One region of the Rhizobium anhuiense bv. trifolii genome, then DNA from elsewhere that is predicted to be linked to it. Evidence: predicted binding sites of a transcription regulator. Region 1 holds the regulator's gene; the other holds the start of a gene.

Region 1 (7,747 bases):
ATGAGCAGGCAGGCAATGCATGAACAATGCATCATTGCCGGCCTTCGCCATCAAAGCCGCGTTGACCTGATAAGGCTGGAAGACATTGTGACCCCGGGCCCGATGTTCCTGATTCATGGAGACCCAGGTATCGGTCACCACGCAATCGACGCCGGCGACCGCACGGTCGGCATCATGGCAGAGCATGATTTCGGCGCCCTCATTGCGGGCCCAGTTCAGATAGTGATCCTTGGGCTCCGAGCCAAGGGGCACGGCCATGTTCATGCGATAGCCGAAGCGCGCCGCCCCTTCGACCAGCGAATGCAGCACATTGTTGCCGTCGCCGGTCCAGGCGATGGTCTTGCCCTTGATCGGGCCGCGATGCTCTTCGAAGGTCATGATATCGGCCATGATCTGGCAGGGATGGGTGTCATCCGTCAGCGCATTGATCACGGGCACGGTCGCGTGCTCGGCAAGCTCCAGCAGCCTGGAATGCTCGGTGGTGCGGATCATGATCGCATCGACATAACGCGATAGCACCTTGGCCGTGTCGCCGATCGTCTCGGCGCGGCCGAGCTGCATCTCGGTGCCGGACAGGAACAGCGTTTCGCCGCCGAGCTGGCGCATGCCGACATCGAAGGAGACGCGGGTGCGCGTCGACGGCTTCTCGAAGATCATCGCCAGCATCTTGCCGGCGAGCGGCTTGTCGCCCGTGCCGGCCTTGAAGGCCTGCTTGCGGGCGAGCGCATCGTTCATGATGGTTCTGAGATCGGCTGACGTGACCGCCGAAAGATCGAGGAAATGTTTAGGAGCCATAGTCTTCTTACCTGTGCTGCGCCCGCAGGCGGCAATCCCTTCAAGCCGTCTTCTTGACCTTGGAGGCGCGAATGCTCTCGGCAGCGCGCTCGATGCGGGCAAGGCCCTCGCGGGCTTCCTCGGCGGTGACCACGAGGGGCGGAAGAAGACGGATGACATTGTCGCCGGCGGGCACGCCGAGCAGATGGGCGGCGCGGATCGCCTGCAGCAGTTCGGCTGAGGGAATGGCGGCCTTGACGCCGAGCAACAGCCCCTCACCTCTGATATCCTCGATCACATCGGGATAACGGTCCTTCAGCGAGGCGAGGCCCTGGCGGAAGACAAGCGCGACGTCGCGCACCTGCTGGAGGAAGCCATCGGCGAGAATGATGTCGAGCACGGCGCTGCCGACGGCCATGGCGAGCGGATTGCCGCCATAGGTCGAGCCGTGCGTGCCGGCCTTCATGCCGGAGGCAGCCTCTGCTGTGGCAAGGCAGGCGCCGAGCGGGAAACCGCCGCCGATTCCCTTGGCGACCGCCATGATGTCGGGGGTGACGCCCGACCATTCATGGGCGAAGAGCCTGCCGGTGCGCCCGACCCCGGTCTGGACCTCGTCGAGGATCAGCAGCAGGCCATTTTCGTCGCAGATCTGGCGAAGCGCCTTCATGAATTCGGGGGTGGCCGGACGCACGCCGCCCTCGCCCTGCACCGGCTCGATGAGAATTCCGGCGGTGGCATCGGTGATCGCGGCGCGCACCGCTTCGATGTCGCCGAAAGCCACCTGATCGAAACCCGGCGCCTTGGGGCCGAAGCCCTCAAGATATTTCTCCTGGCCGCCGGCGGCGATCGTCGCCAGCGTCCGGCCGTGAAAGGCGCCCTCGAAGGTGATGATATGGAAGCGCTCGGGATGACCCTTGGAATACTGATAACGGCGCGCCGTCTTGATCGCGCATTCGAGCGCCTCGGCGCCCGAATTGGTGAAGAACACCTTGTCGGCGAAGGTGGCGTCGGTCAGCCGTTTGGCCAGACGCTCCTGGCCGGGGATCTCATAGATGTTGGAGAGATGCCAGACCTTGTCGGCCTGCTCCTTCAGCGCGCCGACCACATGCGGATTGCTGTGGCCGACCGAAGTGACGGCGACGCCGGCGCCGAAATCGAGATATCGCTCGCCGCTTTCGGTGATCAGCCACACGCCCTCGCCTCGCTCGAACCGCAACGGGGCACGAGAATAGGTGTCATAAAGCGGCGCGGCTTCAGCCATAGCGCGATCTCCCATCGATGTTATCAAGCTCCGGACTCCGGCTAAGAAAACCAGGCCCGAAAAATCAAAAATGCCGCCTTGCGGCGGCGACTGGCACTATTTCCTTTTCGCGCTGCAATGTCAACAAAACTGCGCCCTTAGCGCATGCAGCAAGCTTGTACAGCAGCATTATCCGTCCTCAACAGGCATTATTGCAGAAATGCCACGCCGGGGCAGCAAGTTGGGGAAAACTTGAAATTCGATTCATCCGGATTCATGCGACTCTTGTCACGGAGTCAGCCTCACACTAGGTTAAAGTTCAATTACTAGACTGCATGCGGCGGAACTAGTCACCAAAATTGATCAAGCGTTTCTTGTTTCGGAGCCTTCCGGGACAACGGTGAGGGATTCTGCCATCACCAACGCAAAAGGTGGAGACAGGGCATGAACTGGACAGACGAGCGGGTCGAGAAACTCAAGAAGCTCTGGGCCGAAGGACTGAGCGCCAGCCAGATCGCGGCACAACTTGGTGGCGTCAGCAGAAACGCGGTCATCGGCAAGGTGCATCGGCTGAGCCTCCCCGGCCGTGCCAAGGCCGGCGGTACCGCCAATGCCGCCCGAACGCCGAAACGCAATACTTCTGCGCCGCGCGCGCCGAACTACGCCTCACGGGTCGCCACTCGCACCGTTACCCGCCAGCAGGGCGCGACGATGCTGAAGGAAGAGATCGAGATCGAAACGATCGAGGAAATGGAATACGTGCCGAGAGGCAACGTGGTCGTTCCGATTTCCCGACGCCTCGGCCTGACGGAACTGACCGAACGCACCTGCAAGTGGCCGGTCGGCGATCCGCTGAAGGACGACTTCCACTTCTGCGGCTGCGAATCCCCCGACAATTCGCCCTATTGCAGCTATCACCAGAAGCTTGCCTACCAGCCGGTCAACGAACGCCGCCGGGCAGCAGCGCGGGCCAGCTGAGCGGGTAACATCGCCGCACATGAGAAACGGGCCGACTGGCCCGTTTTTTTGTGGTTATTGGTTCGCGCGGATGGCTGCCCCTCATCCGCCTGCCGGCACCTTCTCCCCGCTTGCGGGGCGAAGGGGATATGCCGCGACCTCTCCGTTCCCCGCTAACCTGTCGCAGGGCACGTCCCCTCGCCCCGTTTTACGGGGAGAGGGTTAGGGTGAGGGGCAGACGCTAGCTCGAGCGACGTTGTCAGCAATCAGAATGGAGGCCCTCAGGCTTCCATCGAATAACCGGCGCCGCGGACGGTGCGGATGACGTCCTGCATGTTGGAGAAATTCAGCGCCTTGCGCAGGCGGCCGACATGGACGTCGACGGTGCGTTCGTCGACATAGATATCGTGGCCCCAGACACCGTCGAGAAGCTGCGAGCGGGAGAAGACCCGGCCCGGCGACGACATCAGGAATTCCAGCAGGCGGAATTCGGTGGGGCCGAGGCGGACTTCGCGGGTCTTGCGATGGACCCGGTGGGTTTCGCGGTCGAGTTCGATATCGCCGCATTTCAGCACCGTCGACAGCACCTCGGGACGGGCGCGGCGCAGCATCGCCTTGACGCGGGCAACGAGCTCGGGGGTCGAGAAGGGCTTGACGACATAATCGTCGGCCCCCGTCGAAAGCCCGCGGACGCGCTCGCTCTCTTCGCCGCGCGCCGTCAGCATGATGATCGGCAGGCGCTCGGTTTCCGGCCGCATGCGCAGGCGCCGGCAGAGTTCGATGCCGGAGACGCCAGGCAGCATCCAATCGAGGATGAGCAGATCGGGCGTGCGCTCCTGAAGCCGCATTTCGGCTTCGTCGCCACGAAGGATGGTATCGACCTCGAAGCCTTCCGCTTCGAGATTGTAGCGAAGAAGCACGCTCAGGGCTTCCTCGTCTTCAACAACTGCAACTCTCGGGATCATGCGTGTCGGTCTCCTCGCGCATGATCCTTGAACCGGGGATGGTTCAAGCAATGCACCCTGCGCAAATTCAGAATTGGCTGCGACCTCTTTGCGCGCCCCGGATGGGCGCGCACGCAAGCTTCTAGCCCGGCCGTCCGGCCCGGGCGGTTATTCGGTTACCGCGCCGACGGTGTTGGCGCTGTCGTCTTTCGGACGATCGCCTTCCGGCTGCGCACCTGTCGCCATGTAAAAGATCGTCTCGGCGATGTTGGTGGCGTGGTCGCCGATGCGCTCGATGTTCTTGGCGCAGAAGAGAAGATGCGTGCAGCTGGTGATGTTGCGCGGATCTTCCATCATGTAGGTCAGGAGCTCGCGAAACAGCGAGGTGTACATCGCGTCGATCTCGTTGTCGCGTTCGCGGATCGCGTTCGCCTTGTCGGCGGAGCGATTGGTGTAGACATCGAGCACTTCCTTGAGCTGGACGAGCGCCAGTTCGGAGAGATGCTCGAGGCCGCGGGCGAGCTTGCGGGGAACGCCGGTGCTTTGGACGGCGATGACGCGTTTGGCGGTGTTCTTGCCGAGGTCGCCGACGCGTTCGAGATCGGCGGCGATGCGGATCGAGCCCATGATTTCGCGCAGGTCCGCGGCCATCGGCTGACGGCGGGCGATGGTGACGATCGCCTTGTCGCCGATTTCGCGTTCGGCGTGATCGAGGATCACATCGTCGGAGATGACCTTCTGCGCCAGCGCGGTATCGCCGTTGACCAGCGCCCGCACGGCTTCGGCGACCATCTGCTCGGCCAGGCCGCCCATTTCGGAAATCCGCCTGGACAGGAACTTCAGATCATCATCATAGGCAGAATAAATATGTGTCGATGCCATGGGGCTTTATCCTCGAATAACGGAAAGGCTTGGTGACGCCAGGATCAGCCGAAGCGACCCATGATGTAATCCTGGGTGCGCGGATCGTCCGGATTGGTGAACATCTTGTCGGTGTCGTTCTCCTCGACGAGATTGCCGAGGTGGAACATGGCGGTGCGCTGCGAGACGCGCGCGGCCTGCTGCATGGAGTGGGTAACGATGACGATCGTGTAGTTCTCGCGCAGCTCGTGGATCAGTTCCTCGACCTTGGCGGTGGCGATCGGGTCGAGCGCCGAGCAGGGCTCGTCCATCAGGATGACCTCAGGGCTGACGGCGACGGCACGGGCAATGCAGAGGCGCTGCTGCTGACCGCCGGACAGGCCGGTGCCGGATTCATGCACGCGGTCCTTGACCTCGTTCCAGAGGCCGGCGCGCTGCAGGCTGGTCTCGACGATCTGGTCGAGATCGGCCTTCGACTTGGCCAGGCCATGGATGCGCGGGCCGTAGGAGACGTTTTCGTAGATCGTCTTCGGAAACGGGTTCGGCTTCTGGAAGACCATGCCGACGCGGGCGCGAAGTTCGACGACGTCGATATCCGGATCATAGATATCGTCGGTATCGAGCGTGATCTTGCCGGTGACGCGGCATCCGTCGATCGTGTCGTTCATGCGGTTGAGGCTCCGCAGGAAGGTCGACTTGCCGCAGCCGGACGGGCCGATCAGGGCGGTTACGGTGTTTTCGCGGATGTTCAGGTTCACATCGAAAAGCGCGCGCTTTTCGCCGTAGTAAACCGAGACATCCTTTCCGATCATCTTATACGGGACGTTGCTCATCTTGTGATCCAGCGCCTTTTCAACTGCAGCTTCCGTCAACATGTTCATGATGTTTAACTCCGTTTACCAGCGGCGCTCGAAGCGACGACGCAAGAGGATGGCGCCCATGTTCATGACGATCAGGAACAGGAGCAGAACGATGATGGCACCCGAAGTACGCTCGACGAAGGCACGTTCGGCCTCGTTGGCCCACATATAGACCTGTACGGGCAGAGCCGTCGAGGGATCGAGCGGCGTCGTCGGCGCGTTGGCGACGAAGGCGACCATGCCGATCAGGAGCAGCGGCGCGGTTTCGCCGAGCGCATGCGCCAGGCCGATGATCGTGCCGGTGAGGATGCCGGGCATGGCGAGCGGCAGAACGTGGTGGAACACCATCTGCATCTTGGAAGCCCCGAGGCCGAGGGCTGCGGCGCGGATCGACGGCGGCACGGCGCGAAGAGCGGCACGCGTGGCGATGATGATCGTCGGCAGGGTCATCAGCGTCAGCACCAGGCCGCCGACCAGCGACGCCGAGCGCGGCAGGCCGATGAAGTTGATGAAGACGGACAGACCGAGCAGACCGTAGACGATCGAGGGAACCGCGGCGAGGTTGTTGATGTTGACCTCGATCAGGTCCGTCAGCTTGTTCTTCGGCGCAAACTCCTCGAGATAGATCGAGGCGGCGACGCCGATCGGCAGCGACAGCACCAGCACGATCAGCATCAGGTAGAGCGAGCCGATGAGGGCGACGCCAAGGCCTGCGGCCTCCGGACGGCTGGAGTTGCCGTTGACGAAGAGGCCGGTGTTGAACTGCTTGTGAAGAGCGCCGCTCGCCTTCAGCTCGTTCATCCAGCCAACCTGCTTGTCGTTGACCTTGCGGTTCTTCTCATCGACCGAAAGATCGATCTGGCCCTTGTTGGCGCTGTCGACATTGGCGTCGGCAAGCACCGTGACATTGACCGTCTTGCCGATGATCGACGGGTCTGACATGACCATGTCGCGCAGCTGGATCGGGGCGCTCTTCGACAGCATGGCCGAGGCATCGCGCACATCAGGGCGGCTTGCGGCATTGATGTTCAGTTGCTTGACGATCGCGTCGCGCAGGAGAACCGGATAGTTGGCGGCGATCAGCACCGAAGGGTCGGTCGCACGCTTGTTGTTCGGGTCGATCGTCTTCTCCGAGAATTCGATCGGCAGGGTGATCGCCGTCTGCTGGAAGGCGGTGTAGCCCTTGCCGATCACCGTCCACAGCAGGATGAAGAGGAAGACGAGACCGAAGGTGATGGCGGCGATGCCATAGGCCTGGAACCGGCGCTCGGCGGCATAGCGGCGCTTGATGCCGATATCGCGGCGCGGTGGCGCCTTGGAAACGGTGACGCCGGCGGGAGAAACAATATCCGTCATTCGTACTGCTCCCGGTATTTGCGCACGATGTAGAGCGCATAGATGTTGAGGCAAAGCGTGATGCAGAACAGCGTGATGCCAAGGGCAAAGGCAACCAGGGTCTGCGGCGAGGTGAACTCGAGGTCACCGGTCAGCTGGTTGACGATCTTGACGGTCACCGTCGTCATCGGCTCGAAGGGGTTGATCTGGATGCGGGCGGCAACACCGGCGGCCAGCACGACGATCATGGTTTCGCCGATGGCGCGTGAGGCGGTCATCAGCAATGCGCCGACGATGCCGGGAAGGGCTGCGGGCAAGACGACTTTCTTGATGGTTTCGGAGCGGGTGGCGCCGAGACCGAGCGAACCGTCACGCAGGGCTCGCGGCACGGCGGTGATGATGTCGTCCGACAGCGAGGAGACGTAGGGGATCAGCATGATGCCCATGACGATGCCGGCCGTCAGAACGCTCTGCGCCTGGATGAAATTCGAATAGCTGCCGGACAGAAGACCGCTGATCTGGGCGGAGAAATCGCGCAGGAATGGGCCGACGGTGACGAGCGCGAAGAAGCCGTAGACGATCGTCGGAATGCCGGCGAGCACTTCGAGAAGCGGCTTGGCGACCCCGCGCACCTTCGGCGAGGCGTATTCGGCCATGTAGATGGCGGCAAAGAGGCCGACCGGCACGGCGACCAGCATAGCGACCAGGCCGATGTAAACCGTGCCGAGCAGCAGCGGGATCAGGCCGAACTGACCGAAGGACGAGCTGCCGGCGCC
Region 2 (7,747 bases), 720 kb from region 1:
TGGCCGTAAGGCGCTGACGCTGCGCGGCCCCAATATCGCCGCCGACTTCGAGGCGCTTGTCGTCGATTATATCGAGAAGCGTTTCGGCCAGCGGACGGCGGCGGAATGAACGCCCGCGAGTTCGAATGAGCCGGTACTGGTCTGATATCGTCAGCAAGCTTCGGCCCTATGTCGCCGGAGAGCAGCCGCGTATCGCCGGCTTGGTCAAGCTCAACACCAACGAGAATCCCTACGGGCCGTCTCCGAAGGCACTCGAGGCAATCCGGCAAGCGACGGACGATCGTCTGCGGCTCTATCCCGATCCCGCGGCGACGGAATTGCGCGAGACGATCGCCGCCCGTTTCGGCCTGATGGCAGAAGAAGTATTCGTTGGCAACGGCTCCGACGAGGTCCTCGCCCTCGCGTTTCAGGCGCTGTTGAAACACGAACGGCCGCTTCTCTATCCCGATGTGACCTATAGCTTCTACCCGACATATAGCCTGCTATACGATGTCGAAGCGATCGAAGTGCCTGTCGATCACGGGTTCCAGATCCGACTGGCGGATTACGACAGGCCGTGCGGCGCGATCATCATCCCCAATCCGAATGCACCGACCGGGATCGGCCTGCCGCGTGCCGACATAGAGGCGCTTGTCGCCGCTCACCCGGATGCGGTCGTCGTGATCGACGAGGCCTATGTCGATTTCGGCGGCGAAAGCGCCGTCCCGCTCATTTCAAAATATCCCAATCTGCTTGTCATTCAGACCCTGTCGAAATCCCGCTCGTTCGCAGGCCTGCGCGTCGGCTTCGCGCTGGGGCAGCGGGAACTGATCGAGGCGCTGGTGCGCGTCAAGGACAGTTTCAATTCCTATCCGCTCGATCGCCTGGCGCAGGTCGCCGCGACGGCGGCGATCAAGGACGAGGCGTGGTTCGAGACATGCCGGAGGAAGCTTATCGCCAGCCGGGAAAACCTCGTCTCCGAACTCCAAGCGCTGGATTTCGAGGTCTTGCCGTCCCAGGCGAATTTCGTTTTCGCAAGGCACCAAAGTCAGTCGGGTGCAGCGCTTCTCACCGCCCTGCGCGAGCGGAACATTCTCGTCCGGCTTTTTGCCAAGCCGCGTATTTCGGACTTCCTGCGGATCAGCATCGGCACGGACGAGGAATGTGCCCGCCTGGTTTCGGCTCTCACGGAAATATTGGCAGCCTGACCTGGAAAGGGATAGAGCGGTTCAGCTTTTAACGGAAGCGCAGAACCACTCTATTCCTTTGTTTTACGTAATTCCCGGTAAAAACGCGTCGCGCTTTGCCTGGGAAAACCGCTTCGCACTTTTCCTGGAATTGCTCTAGCTCTTCCGGTCGGCGATGAAATGCGCCGCAGCGGTAAGGGTCGAGGCACGGGCGCCGTAAGGGGTAAGCAGCGCCTCGGCATCGCGGACATGCTGGTGGAGCTGGCGCTCGGCCCATTCCATACCGCGCAGGGCGACGAGCGTTCCCTTGCCCCGGGCTGCGTCCTTGCCGGTCGCCTTGCCCATGGTCTCGGTGTCCGAAGTCAGGTCAAGAATGTCGTCGGCCAGCTGGAAGGCAAGGCCGATCTTTTCGCCGAAGGCGCGCAGGCGGCGGCGGTCTTCCGGCGCACTTGCCGAGATGATGGCGCCGGCTTCGCAGGCGAAGCGGATCAACGCGCCCGTTTTCATCGCCTGCAGGCGGATGATGCCGGCCTCGTCAGGGGCTTGTTTTTCCGCTGCCAGATCGAGGGCCTGGCCGCCGGCCATGCCGCCAAGACCGGCGGCGCGGGCAAGGGCCAGCACCAGCGATGCCTTGCTGGTATCGGGAAGCGCCGTTTCCGGCGCGGCGACGATATCGAAGGCGTAGGTCAGCAGGCTGTCGCCGGCGAGGATCGCGGTCGCTTCATCGAATTTAATGTGTACCGTTGGTTTGCCGCGGCGCAGGTCGTCATCGTCCATGGCCGGCAGGTCGTCATGGACGAGGGAATAGCAGTGGACGCATTCGAGTGCCGCGCCGACGCGAAGTGCTGCCTCAGCGTTGCCGCCGAGAAGGGCAGCGCTTTCGACGACCAGGAATGGGCGCAGCCGCTTGCCGCCGTTCAGCACGGCATAATGCATGGCATCGCGCAGCCTTTCGGGCCTGGCGATTTCATCGGAAAGGATGCTTGGTGAAAGCAATGCGTCGAGCAGCGCCTCGATCTCGTGGGCGTTGTTCTTCAGCCTCGTTTCGAAAGTGTCCCGGTTCGCGTCCATGGGCGCTGTTTGGCATGAGCGCCCCCGGGCTTGCAACGGAATTGTCGATGACAGCGGCAAGATTCACCACGCACTCTGGCATAAGCTCTGTACAGGCGCTATGAGAACGAGAGGAGCGAAATCGGACTGGGGAACATTGGATATAGCGCCGGAGAGAGAGGACAGCGTCGACATGCCGGTTCGTCGGCAATGGTTCGGAGATCGGCGGTTCGGAGATCGGCGCGTGTTGAAACGCATTGTTCTTGCCGTCCTGGTCTTTCTGATCCTTCCCTACGCGTTGATCTTTTTCTATCTGCTGCCCTTCATTCACCCCGTCTCGACGCTGATGCTGCGCGATCTTCTTCTGCTGCGCGGTTACGACAGGCAATGGGTGTCGCTGGATGACATCGCCCCGGTCGTGGTGCAGTCGGTGATGATGTCGGAGGACGGGCAATATTGCTTTCACGGCGGCGTCGACTGGGCTGAAATGCGCATGCTGGTCGAGGATACGCTGAAAGGCCAGGCGACGCGCGGCGGCAGCACCATCCCGATGCAGACGGCGAAAAACCTCTTCCTCTGGAACAGCCGCTCCTTTGTGCGCAAGGCGCTGGAGCTTCCACTTGCGGTCGCCACGGATTTCGTCCTGTCGAAACGGCGGCTGATGGAAATCTATCTCAATATCGCCGAATGGGGCCCCGGCATCTACGGCATCGAGGCGGCCGCCCAGCATCATTTCAAGGTGCCGGCCTCGAAGCTGACGCGGCGCCAGGCATCGCTGCTAGCCGTCTCGCTGCCGAACCCGATCGACCGCAATGCCGGCAAGCCCGGACGCGGCCTTCGCCGGCTTGCCGGCGTGATCGAGAGGCGTGCGCAAGGTTCGGGCGATTACATCAAGTGCATCTATGATTGACATCAGAGATTGACATCAGAACTTGTCGTCAGAACAGGATGATTTTAGCCCGGGGGCGGCCTGAAATCTGAATCCTGTTCTAAATTATATTGTGAGAGCGTGATGTCATGAGAAAACCGCGCACACTTTTCGGCATCATGCTCTAGAGGCGGTAAGCGTCATCTGACATTCTTGGTTCTGCCATATGGACGGATGCAGTCCAACCAGAGCCCTGATTCGCCCATGACCATCACGACATTTTCGCCCGAGCTTCTCTCTTATTCGAAGACGCACAATCCGAACCCGCCCGCCCATCTCGGCAGCCGCTATCGCAAAATCGGCGGCTTTCTCCCGGAAGCCGGCAACACCATCGTCTGCCATATCGAGAAGGGTTCGCAGACGCAGATGGCGCTGATCGAGGCGCGCGAGACATATCTGGCCATGCCCGAGGCTCCGCAGTTCCTCTTTACGCCGATATCAAGTCTTCACATGACACTTTTCGAAGGCGTCATCGAAACCCGGCGCCGGCAGGATTGCTGGCCGGGCGATCTGCCGCTCGATACGCCGATCGAAGACATGACCGAGTTGATGGCGGCCAGGCTCGAAGGTTTCTCGATGGCTGACCCCTTCAGGGTCGCGATCGTCGAAGCTCGCCCGTCGGGCCTGCTCGTCGACGGGGCGACGGAGACGGACCGCAAGGTCATGCGCGCCTGGCGCAACGCGCTGGCCGATCTTCTCGGCTATCGCCAGCCGAACCACGAGGATTATAAGTTCCACATGACCTTCGCCTATGCGGTCGAACGGCTTGAGGACGGAGCCTTGCCGCGCTGGCAGGCGATGCTCGATGACGTGGCCGAGGATATCCGCCGCAAGGCTCCCGTTTTCGAGCTTACCCCGCCGGCATTCTGCGTGTTCGAGGACATGAACCATTTCCACGAATTGCTGATCTTTGATTTCGAAGCCTGAACGGAGGAGGCCCATGGACAAACCGACGCTCTATATCGCCAACAAGAACTATTCCTCCTGGTCGTTTCGGCCCTGGATGGCGCTGACCGGCGTCGGCATCGATTTCGAGGAGGTCCTGATCCCCTTCGACGATGCGGCCGGTAATCCCAATATCAAGGCGGTTTCGCCGACCGGGCGAGTGCCGCTTCTCAAGCACGGCGCGTTGAAGATCTGGGAATCGCTGGCGATCATCGAATACGCCGCCGAGCTTTATCCGGAGGCCGGCCTTCTGCCTGGGGATCGGGCCGAGCGGGCGCTTGCCCGTTCGGTTTCGATGGAAATGCTCTCGAGCTTTCGGGCGCTGCGCAACGCCTGCCCGATGAATATCCGCCGGCCGAAGGCCAAGATCGCATTGCCGGATGGTGTCGACGCCGATATCAGCCGCATCGAGACAATCTGGCGCGACCTGTTGCAGCAATCCGGCGGACCGTTTCTCTTTGGTGCGTTCAGCGGGGCGGATGCGATGTTTGCGCCTGTCGTCAACCGCTTCGACATTTATGATCTCGTCAGCCGAAACGATACGCTGGCCTATATGGAGACCATGAAGGCGCATCCGGCCTGGCGAAAATGGGAAGAGGCGGCCCGCGCGGAGCCTTGGATCGTGCCGGAAGACGAAGTCTGAGCCCGGAATCATCGGCTTCGCAAAAAATACGCATGGGGACTGGTCAAGGCCACCCCTTGCATGTATAAGCGCGCCAAATTCCGAAATCGCGACATGTCCGTTTCGGCCGCCAGTCTGGCCGTGGGAATGTTTTGCCCGCAAGTGGAGTAAGAGAAATGGCTGTACCGAAGAGAAAAACAAGCCCGTCCAAGCGCGGTATGCGCCGTTCGGCCGACGCACTGAAGGCTCCGACCTACGTCGAAGACAAGAACTCCGGCGAACTGCGCCGCCCGCACCATATCGATCTGAAGACCGGTATGTATCGCGGCCGTCAGGTTCTGACGCCGAAGGAAAGCGCATAATTTCGCGATCCGGCTTGTCCGATCGAAAGTTTCAAGGCCGGCCTCAAGCCGGCCTTTTCTGTTTCGACGATATAATATTTGCAATGACTTGCGGTCTGGCAGCGGTTTGCGGCAGTATTCTTCTCCTGCTGAGGAGATTGCCGATGATTGCCGCCATGCCCCTGATGATTATCCCGTTTATTCTTTACAATCTGGCAATGCTGGGCCTGATGGGCGATGGCGGCATTCCGGCCCTGCAGCATGATATCATCGTGCTGTCGATGATCTCGGGCGCGATCTGGAGCATGGCGCTCGGCGATCTGTTCATCGTTATCGCCCTCGTCGTGCTGTTCTTCGAAATCCTCAGGGCGACCAGAACCGGGCCCGGCAATCTCGCCAACCACATGCTGTCGATGCTGGTGTTCATCGCCTTCCTGGTCGAGTTTCTGCTCGTCCGGGATGCTGCGACGCAGGTATTCTTCATTTTGATGACGATCGCCCTGATCGATGTGATCGGCGGTTTTGCCGTCTCGATCCGGAGCGCCGGGCGTGATGTCTCGATCGGATTATAGGTTGTCGAGTTTGTTCTGAAGGGCGCGGAGCTGTTCCTTCAACTCATCGATATCCTTGGCTTCGGCCTTGCGGCTTTCCTTGGCGGGCGGCGTCATGAAGGGCGAGAACATCTGCATCGCCTGCTGAAACAACTCGGTGTTGCGGCGAACCTGATCCTCGACCATCTGCATCGGCAATTGCAGGTTCTTGCCAAGCGGCGTCTCGCCGAAGGCGCGGTTCACCTGCTCGCGCATCTGGGACTGCTGTTCGGTGAAAGCGCGCATCGAATGTTCGAGAAAGCTCGGAACGACCATCTGCATCTGGTCGCCGTAATAGGTGATGAGCTGGCGCAGGAAGGAGATCGGGAGCAACGTGTTGCCGGTCTTCGATTCCTGTTCGAAAATGATCTGGGTCAGCACCGAATGGGTGATGTCATCTCCGCTTTTTGCATCCTGTACGGTGAAGTCTTCGCCTTTCTTCACCATCTCCGCCAAGTCTTCCAGCGTCACATAGGTGCTGGTGCCGGTGTTGTATAGGCGGCGATTGGCGTATTTCTTGATAACGATCTGACCCTCATGCTTCGCCATATCAGTCTCCTGAACCCCCGTCTGATTTATGGATCTTCCTCCACTTGAGACTGTAAACGCAAAAGAAGGCCGGTGACAATCTCTTTGTGCGATGCGGCAAACCTTTAACAGAGCAGATGAATCGGGCTTGGGAGCGCTTCGGCTGAAAAATGGCGGCAGCCGGTCTTCGCGTTTGACTTGTGCTCCAAGCTTTGCCAGTTTCTCCTTATGTAAGTGAGACGAAAACGAGGAGCGTCCCCATGAGCAATTCATCCATCGTCATCGCCAGTGCAGGGCGAACAGCAGTCGGCTCGTTCAACGGCGCTTTCGCGACGGTCCTCGCGCATGAGCTCGGGGCGGCGGTCATAAAGGGGGCGCTCGAGCGCGCCGGCGTCGATGCCGGCGAGGTGGATGAGGTGATCCTCGGCCAGGTGCTTGCCGCCGGCGAGGGCCAGAACCCGGCCCGCCAGGCGGCGATAAAGGCCGGCATTCCGAAGGAGGCGACTGCCTGGGGCGTCAACCAGCTCTGCGGCTCGGGCCTGCGCGCGGTCGCGCTCGGCATGCAGCAGATCGCCACCGGCGACGCCAAGATCATCGTTGCCGGCGGCCAGGAATCCATGTCGATGGCCCCGCATGCCGCGCACTTACGCAGCGGCGTCAAGATGGGCGACATGAAGATGGTCGACACGATGATCAAGGACGGTTTGACCGACGCCTTCCATGGTTATCACATGGGCATCACCGCCGAAAATGTCGCGCGTCAGTGGCAGCTGTCGCGCGACGACCAGGATCAGTTCGCCGTGGCTTCGCAGAACAAGGCGGAAGCGGCGCAAAAGGCCGGCCGTTTTGCCGACGAGATCATCCCCTACGTCATCAAGACACGTAAGGGCGACGTTACGGTCGATGCCGACGAATATATCCGTCACGGCGCCACACTGGAAGCGATGGGGAAATTGCGCCCGGCCTTCGACAAGGACGGCACTGTGACGGCCGCGAATGCATCCGGCCTTAACGACGGCGCCGCTGCGGCGGTGCTGATGAGCGAAGCGGAAGCCGTCCGGCGCGGCATCCAGCCGCTCGCCCGCATCGTTTCCTGGGCAACGGCGGGCGTCGATCCTTCCATTATGGGCACCGGGCCGATCCCGGCTTCGCGCAAGGCGCTCGAAAAGGCCGGCTGGTCGGTGAACGATCTCGATCTCGTCGAAGCGAACGAAGCTTTCGCGGCGCAAGCCTGCGCTGTCACCAAGGATCTCGGATGGGACCCGGCGATCGTCAACGTCAATGGCGGCGCGATCGCGATCGGCCATCCGATCGGCGCGTCCGGCGCGCGCGTTCTCAACACACTGCTGTTCGAAATGAAGCGCCGCGGCGCCAAGAAGGGTCTCGCCACGCTCTGCATCGGAGGCGGCATGGGTGTGGCCATGTGCTTTGAAGCACTTTAAATAGCATACGATCCAGGATTGATTGAAAATCCCGCCATGCGGCGGGGCGAAAAACAAAAGGGGAGCGAAGCATGAGCAGAGTGGCTGTGGTCACCGGGGGTACACGCGGCATCGGCGCGGCAATATCCATGGCAC

Evidence for each region. The regulator PhoB, encoded in region 1, activates phosphate uptake and scavenging genes when phosphate is short. The targets are predictions, from matches to a motif close to TGTCATNNANCTGTCAT.
Region 2: NE851_RS09205 (DUF1868 domain-containing protein) is a predicted target of PhoB. The motif match lies at 3,283-3,299, and genes of this name have one in related genera.

Annotation. Positions count from the first base shown of each region.
Region 1 covers NZ_CP098803.1:829,541-837,287, reverse strand. Annotated here, with positions in the region: gene argF (ornithine carbamoyltransferase) at 1-795, opposite strand, end outside; gene NE851_RS12700 (aspartate aminotransferase family protein) at 836-2,035, opposite strand; gene NE851_RS12695 (GcrA family cell cycle regulator) at 2,459-2,992, shown strand; gene phoB (phosphate regulon transcriptional regulator PhoB) at 3,253-3,936, opposite strand; gene phoU (phosphate signaling complex protein PhoU) at 4,084-4,797, opposite strand; gene pstB (phosphate ABC transporter ATP-binding protein PstB) at 4,842-5,657, opposite strand; gene pstA (phosphate ABC transporter permease PstA) at 5,673-6,992, opposite strand; gene pstC (phosphate ABC transporter permease subunit PstC) at 6,989-7,747, opposite strand, start outside.
Region 2 covers NZ_CP098803.1:106,502-114,248, reverse strand. Annotated here, with positions in the region: gene ispG (flavodoxin-dependent (E)-4-hydroxy-3-methylbut-2-enyl-diphosphate synthase) at 1-109, shown strand, start outside; gene hisC (histidinol-phosphate transaminase) at 126-1,187, shown strand; gene NE851_RS09215 (polyprenyl synthetase family protein) at 1,323-2,237, opposite strand; gene mtgA (monofunctional biosynthetic peptidoglycan transglycosylase) at 2,374-3,126, shown strand; gene NE851_RS09205 (DUF1868 domain-containing protein) at 3,349-4,071, shown strand; gene NE851_RS09200 (glutathione S-transferase family protein) at 4,085-4,732, shown strand; gene rpmF (50S ribosomal protein L32) at 4,888-5,073, shown strand; gene NE851_RS09190 (hypothetical protein) at 5,217-5,624, shown strand; gene phaR (polyhydroxyalkanoate synthesis repressor PhaR) at 5,619-6,191, opposite strand; gene NE851_RS09180 (acetyl-CoA C-acetyltransferase) at 6,431-7,612, shown strand; gene NE851_RS09175 (beta-ketoacyl-ACP reductase) at 7,684-7,747, shown strand, end outside.